3 regions of the Curtobacterium sp. LFS079 genome follow, and region 1 is predicted to be linked to each of the others. Evidence: predicted binding sites of a transcription regulator. Region 1 holds the regulator's gene; each other region holds the start of a gene.

Evidence for each region. Region 1 encodes LexA, which represses DNA repair genes until DNA is damaged. Its sites were predicted from a motif close to TCGAACANNTGTTCGA; they were not measured.
Region 2: the regulator LexA is predicted to act here: its motif matches at 1,261-1,276, upstream of ACNQPB_RS13465 (DUF5131 family protein).
Region 3: the regulator LexA is predicted to act here: its motif matches at 923-938, upstream of uvrA (excinuclease ABC subunit UvrA).

The regions. Positions count from the first base shown of each region.
Region 1 covers NZ_JBFPFO010000016.1:27,779-30,042, forward strand. The annotation lists gene ACNQPB_RS18575 (ATP-dependent DNA helicase) at 1-1,021, shown strand, start outside; gene lexA (transcriptional repressor LexA) at 1,063-1,809, opposite strand; gene ACNQPB_RS18585 (LysM peptidoglycan-binding domain-containing protein) at 2,154-2,264, shown strand, end outside.
Region 2 covers NZ_JBFPFO010000007.1:140,011-142,274, forward strand. The annotation lists gene tcmP (three-Cys-motif partner protein TcmP) at 1-523, shown strand, start outside; gene ACNQPB_RS13465 (DUF5131 family protein) at 487-1,242, opposite strand; gene ACNQPB_RS13470 (helix-turn-helix domain-containing protein) at 1,529-1,885, shown strand; gene ACNQPB_RS13475 (hypothetical protein) at 2,190-2,264, shown strand, end outside.
Region 3 covers NZ_JBFPFO010000004.1:91,949-94,212, forward strand. The annotation lists gene uvrA (excinuclease ABC subunit UvrA) at 1-909, opposite strand, end outside; gene ACNQPB_RS08770 (GntR family transcriptional regulator) at 1,076-1,456, opposite strand; gene ACNQPB_RS08775 (ABC transporter ATP-binding protein) at 1,453-2,264, opposite strand, start outside.

The DNA of each region.
Region 1 (2,264 bases):
GGCGGCGCTCTCGGACTCGAAGGGCGATTCTTCCAACGCGGTCGACGGCGGCCGGCAGCTTGCGCGCTCACGCCTCCTGCTGATCCTGGAGCTGTGCGAACGCCTGCTCGCCGCCCGCGAAAACCGCGAGGTGGTCTGGCTTTCGCGCGCCAGCACCTTCGATCCGCAACAGGGGTATTCGGCGCCGGACGAGGGCGCCCCGGCCTTGATCAACATCGCCCCGCTGAGCGTTGCCGGACGCCTGCGCGAAGGCCTGTTTGCGGATCACACCGTGGTGCTGACCTCTGCGACCCTCGCCATCGGCGCGGCATTCGAACCAGCTGCGGGTGGCCTCGGCCTGATGGGGGACGGCGCGCCAAGCTGGACCGGGGTGGACGTCGGCTCGCCTTTCGACTATCCGAAACAGGGAATGCTGTACGTGGCGGCGCACCTGCCGAAACCCGGCCGTGGAACCTCACCCGAAGCGCTCGACGAGCTCGAACGGCTGCTCCGCGCCTCCAATGGCGGCGCGCTGTGCCTGTTCTCCTCCCGCCGCGCAGCCGAAGAAGCGGCCGAACAGATGCGCTCCAGGCTGGACCTCTCGATCCTCTGCCAGGGGGAGTCCACCATGGCCGCCCTCGTGAAGCAGTTCGCCGACGAAAAGGACACCTGCCTTTTCGGAACGATGTCGCTCTGGCAGGGCGTGGACGTCCCCGGTGGTTCCTGCCGGCTTGTGGTGATCGACAGGATTCCGTTCCCGCGGCCGGACGACCCCCTGATGACTGCCCGCTCGCGTGCCGTGGCGCAGTCCGGAGGCAACGGCTTCATGGCGGTCTCGGCCACCCATGCTGCGATCCGCCTCGCCCAGGGCGCCGGCCGGCTGATCCGTACGACGGGTGACAAGGGAGTGGTGGCCGTGCTGGACTCCAGGCTGTCGACCGAACGCTATGGCGGGTTCCTGCGGGCTGCGCTTCCGCCCTTCTGGGCGACGACAGACAGCTCCGTGGTCCGCGGGGCACTCGAACGGCTGAGCGCCGGCTAAGAGGCCCCGCGTCGGGCGGCGGGAGGCCCCGGCCCTGCCGGCTAGAGGGAACGCAGGACCGAAACGACCTTGCCCATGATCGTGGCGTGGTCGCCGAGGATCGGTTCGTACTGGGTGTTCTGGGGCAGCAGCCACGTGTGGCCGTCCCGCTGGCGGAAAGTCTTGACCGTGGCTTCGTCGTCGAGCAGGGCCGCAACGATGTCACCGTTGACGGCGTCGTTCTGGCGGCGCACCACCACCCAGTCGCCGTCGCAGATTGCGGCGTCGATCATGGAATCACCGGCCACCTTGAGCATGAAGAGTTCGCCGTGGCCGACCAGCTGGCGGGGCAGCGGGAGCACGTCTTCCACGGTCTGGTCCGCCAGGATGGGACCACCGGCAGCGATGCGGCCCACCAGCGGAACCATGGCGGTATCGCTGGCGCTGGCCAGTTCGGTGACTGCGAGCCCGCCCGTGCTTCGCAGCGAGGCCGGAGCCTCCACGCCCGGAATCCCTGCCCCGCCGTCGAGGGTGAGTGGCATGAGCACTTCCATTGCACGCGGCCGTTTCGGGTCGCGCCGCAGATAGCCAAGCTTTTCCAACTGGGAAAGCTGGTGCGTGACGCTGGAGAGGCTGGCAAGGCCCACGGTGTCGCCGATCTCGCGCATGGAGGGCGGGTAGCCGTTGTCGTTCACGGAACGCTGGATGGTTTCCAGGATCTTCTTCTGGCGGACGGTCAGGCCCTTGGCTGCCTTGGGCAACTGCTGGCCCCGAGGGGAGGCCCCGTTGCCGTTGGCTCGTGCTGCCATGTGCCGCGTCCTTCCGTTCTTCCCCGGCCGATGGCCGGACCGGGTCCTAAAATGTCAGACCCTCCTGATGCACTTCTCCTGTGCCTGTTCCTTCCCTCAAACGTAGGGCAGGCACAGGGCTTTATCAAACATTTGTTCTAGCGAGTCTCGACACCATTCGTTGATAAGTGCTAAAAATGTCGTAGCAAGGTTCGAATATGTGTTCTAAGTCAGCAGTCCGGCGGTCCTTCGATTCGAATATCGGATTCGAACACCGGGGGATTCGGGTGCTGATGGAAGAGAGAATTGGCAGCCATGTGCCGGGTGGGTCCGGGTGCAGGCTTTTCATCAGGAGGGCTCAGCTCATGTCCGGCATCACCATCACCCGCGAATTTCCCAAGGCTGTCCCCGGCCGCCTCCGCTTGACACGCCGTGGCCGCATCGTCTTCTTCGGAATCCCGGCAATGCTGCTGCTC
Region 2 (2,264 bases), on a different contig from region 1:
ATCCGAGCCTGACGGTTGGGTAACGGAAGTCTTGGTCGGTTTCGCCGATCGCGTCGCTCTGGCCACGAGATGTAGTTACATCACTGCCGATGTTTCCGACTCCCTTGAAGCTAAGCCGGTTTACGAGCTCATACTCTTCACTCGCCACCCTGACGGTCTCTGGGAGATGAATAACGCCATGTCTCTTGCAAGGAAGGATTGGCGCCAATGGCTCGTAGAGCAGAAGGAAGGTATGGCAGGTGGTCAGGCCGAGTTGAGGGGCCTCGCGTTCGACGACAACGAACTCGCGTGGAGCGAAGAAATTGAGTCGAACTTGGAAAGCCTATTAGGCACTTTCCCCGGGTTTACCTTAGAGGACAAGCTTGACCATGTACTTGGACGCACACTTGGTCTTGCACGGGAAAAGCACATCCGTTTGGCACTGAAGTCTCTGGAGGCACGAGGAATCATCCCCTCTGGCACCGCAAAAGGTAAGCTACAACGCGCCTACATCGCCAGGGTTGGCTTACCGGCTGGCATCTGATCCCACGTTTGACCGTCCAGTTCCCGCCCTCCGCTCTTGGGGCGGATGCCTCCCCACTGCTTGAAGAAGAACGGAGTACCTGAAGATAGGCAACTGTCCCGCAGCTCCCGAACCCACTCTGGGTCCATTCGCCTCGCCTTGGATCCGCTCTCACCTCCGGCTATCACCCAATCGATTGCACCCAGCGGAACGTCTGGAATCGGGCCGAGGAGGGGTTCGCACGAAATGAACCGCACTGAGGCCGGCACTTTTACGAGATCGAGCACTCTCTGATACTGGTCTGCCGACTCCACGCTCGTGCCCATCCATAAGTTGCTTGGCCATTGAAGCTGATCAGCAATCCGGGCCAAACGACGAGGCCGCTTGGTTAAGACCTGATAGGTGTGGCGTGGCGTCTCCGAAATGACTTCAAAAACGTCCCGAATGAACGACAGCGGAACCCTGGCATGAAATAGGTCGCTCATAGAATTCACAAATACGACTCGCGGGCGCTTCCAAGAATATGGCGTGGAAAGAGCTTCAGGATGAACAGCGAGACCGAAACCAGGACCACTCGTCCTGGGGTCTCCATCATTCTGATACTTTGCTGCCCCCATCGCCTTCAATCGCCTGGCTAGCGTCAGTGCATAACAGTTATCGCAGCCTGCTGACACGCGGTCGCAACCTGTCGTCGGGTTCCAGGTAGCTTCGGTCCACTCGATAGAGCTCTTATCAGACACTAGGACAGACTAGCGCAATCGAAAGTATGTTCTAAGGATGTGGTAGTCGTGGACACCACCGGGCCGATCGTGTCGCGCTGGCGCTTTGAAAGTTCACACTCTCGGAAGCGGCCCACACGCGCAAGAACAGGACAGCAGCAGCCAGGCCCCCTGAACGGTCCTGGGAACGGGTAGCTTCCAGGCATCAACGCCCACCCTTGCGGCCAAAGTTCCGCAGCCATGGACGAGAGGGTACTTGCAGTGAGTCTTGCTAGTTATTCTGAGCAACACTTGCTATCCTAAGAAAATGAACACCGACCTTGGCACGTATCTTCGTGCTGCCCGGAAAGCGGTAGGGTACACACTTCGACGCGTGGAAGAACTGTCTGAGGGTGTGGTCAAAAACGGCTACCTAAGCCAAATTGAGAGCGGCTCAATCAAGATTCCATCTACCAAGATTCTTTTTGAGCTAGCTCGAGTGTATGGGGTTGAATATTCGGAGATCCTCCGAATCGCAGGCCTCCCATCGGATTCAAATCAGCTTCCGACTGAATCCCGCCTCGCGCGGATCGCCGGGGTTCCGGCAAGCGCACTCTCTGACCTCACTGAGCAGGAAACGAAACAAGTAATGGACTTCCTCGCGTTCCTGAAGTCCCAGCGTTAGCATGACAGTCCGCGACGATTAGGTTGCAAGCTGTGGTCCGCAGAATGTCAGACCACCCTTGTATCCTTCCATCAACAGGAGGAGCGAGTATGTCTACGCAGTCAATCACTCGGCCGGGTCTAACGGTACAGACAACCCTTGCCGAGTTACTCAATTTTGAGCAGTCCACCGACATCGTTGTCGAGTGGGAGAGGCGTATGCGCAACATCAAGGAGTCAGAGCGAAGCGCCGAAAATGAGGAAGCAAGCGTCCGTATTCATTAGTCTGAACTTGCTTTCAAAACAAAACACAAGGAGCGAACTGAATGTCGCTGGCGTTCGATCAATGGAGCCCCGACGACGACCCCGGTGAAGTGGTCGATGTCGGGGCTCCAGGCGGA
Region 3 (2,264 bases), on a different contig from region 1:
GTTGAAGGAGAAGGACCGGGGCTCGATCTCGTCGATGGCCAGCGGGTGCTCGTTGGGGCACGCCAGGTTCTCCGAGAACGCGCGGATTCGGGCGGGGTCCTCGGCATCGAGGTCCACGAATTCCGCAAGCACGCGGCCCTCGGCCAGGGACAACGCGGTTTCGATGGAATCGGTGAGGCGCTGGCTGATGCCTTCCTTGACCACCAGCCGGTCCACCACCACTTCGATGGTGTGTTTGAACTGCTTCCCCAACTTGGGCGGATCGTTCAGCTGGACCAGCTCGCCATCGACGCGGGCTCGGGCGTAGCCCTTGGCGGTGAGCTCCTTGAAAAGCTCCACGAATTCACCCTTGCGCCCGCGGACCACCGGCGCCAGGACCTGGAAGCGGGTTCCGGTGTCGAGCTCGAGGAGCTGGTCGACGATCTGCTGCGGCGTCTGGCGGGTGATGGGCTCGTGGCACACAGGGCAGTGCGGGTGGCCGACGCGCGCCCACAGCAGGCGCATGTAGTCGTAGATCTCGGTGATGGTGCCCACCGTGGAGCGCGGGTTCTTGCTGGTGGACTTCTGGTCGATGGACACCGCCGGGGACAGGCCTTCGATGAAGTCCACGTCCGGCTTGTCCACCTGGCCGAGGAACTGCCTTGCATAGGCCGACAGTGACTCCACGTAGCGCCGCTGGCCTTCGGCGAAGATGGTGTCGAAAGCAAGGGATGACTTGCCGGACCCGGACAGGCCGGTGAACACGATCATGGCGTCGCGGGGCAGGTCGAGGTCGACGTTGCGGAGGTTGTGCTCCCGCGCGCCCTTGACCACGAGCCGGGACAGGTCATGTCCGGCAGGCTGTACAGGGACAGGGGGAACGCTCTTGAGGGTTTCGACGGCGGAGTCTTCAGCTACGGCTTTGGGCACCCACTAATGCTAATCGAAAACTTCTTCGAATTTCCATGTGCGGGTGCGGGTACCCGCCGCACCGGCGCGACAGGGCCCGACGCCCGCCCGTAGCACCGCGGTGCGCGTAAGCGTCGTCCCGAGGGCCCCGCCGCGAGCTTGCGAGCGGTGGGAAGGGACCTACGCGCTACGCTTCGTCGTAGGCGGCCGCGAGAAGCTGCACGGCCTCGGCGAAACTGGCGCCCTGCGCCCTGGCCGCGGCGGCGTATTCGGCGGCGACGGCGGCAAGCACGCTGTGCCGTTCGTCGCGGGCGCAGACCACTGTTCCGTTCCTGCCGCGGGTGGCCACGACGCCGGCGGCCTCGAGTTCCTTGTACGAGCGCGCCACGGTGTGCGGCGCGACGTCGAGCTGCTCGGCCAGCTTGCGCACGGCGGGCAGCCTGCTGCCGACCGGGAGGGTGCCGCTGTCTGCGAGGTCGATGATCCGCAGGCGGAGCTGTTCGAAAAGCGGGACCGAACTCGTCTGGCTCGGCCGCCACTCCCCCGGGAACACCCCCGGGGAGCTCATCGGACAGTCCCGGTGCCGGCGTCGTCGAGGGGCGTTTCGGCGTCGTCGCTCCCGGCGAACTGGGCATCGTGCAGCCGGGCATAATGGCCGCCCCGGGCCAGCAGGGTCTGGTGCGTGCCGTGCTCGACTATCCGTCCGTGGTCCATGACGAGAATTAGATCAGCGTCCCTGATCGTGGACAAGCGGTGCGCAATGACGAAGGACGTCCGGTTGCTGCGGAGCCGGTGCATGGCGCGCCGGATCAGCACCTCCGTGCGCGTATCCACCCAACTTGTGGCCTCGTCCAGGACCAGGACGGGCCGCCCCGAAAGACGTGCCCGGGCGATGCTGAGCAGTTGGCGCTGGCCCTGGCTCAGGGGCTCCCCGCCATTGCTGAGCATGGTCGCGTAGCCGTCCGGGAGGGAGCGTACGAAATGGTCCACGTGGCTCGCCCCGGCGGCGGCGACGATCTCGGCGTCGCTGGCGTCGGGGTTGCCATACGCGATGTTTTCCCGGATGGTTCCCGTGAAGATCCAGGGCTCCTGCAGGACGACGCCGAAATGCTGCCGGAGTGCGTCGCGGGGCATCTCCGAGATATCCACGCCATCAACGGTGATCCGTCCGGCGTCCGGCTCATGGAAACGCATGAGAAGGTTCACCAAGGTGGTCTTCCCCGCCCCGGTGTGGCCGACTATGGCAACGGTCTGGCCCGGATCCACACTGAAGGAGAGGTCCTCGAGCACCGGGGTATCGGGCCGGTAGCGGAAGGAAATGTGCTCAAAGGACACCGCGCCGCGGCGGCCGTTTGCGGAAGCGGCGTCCGGCAGGG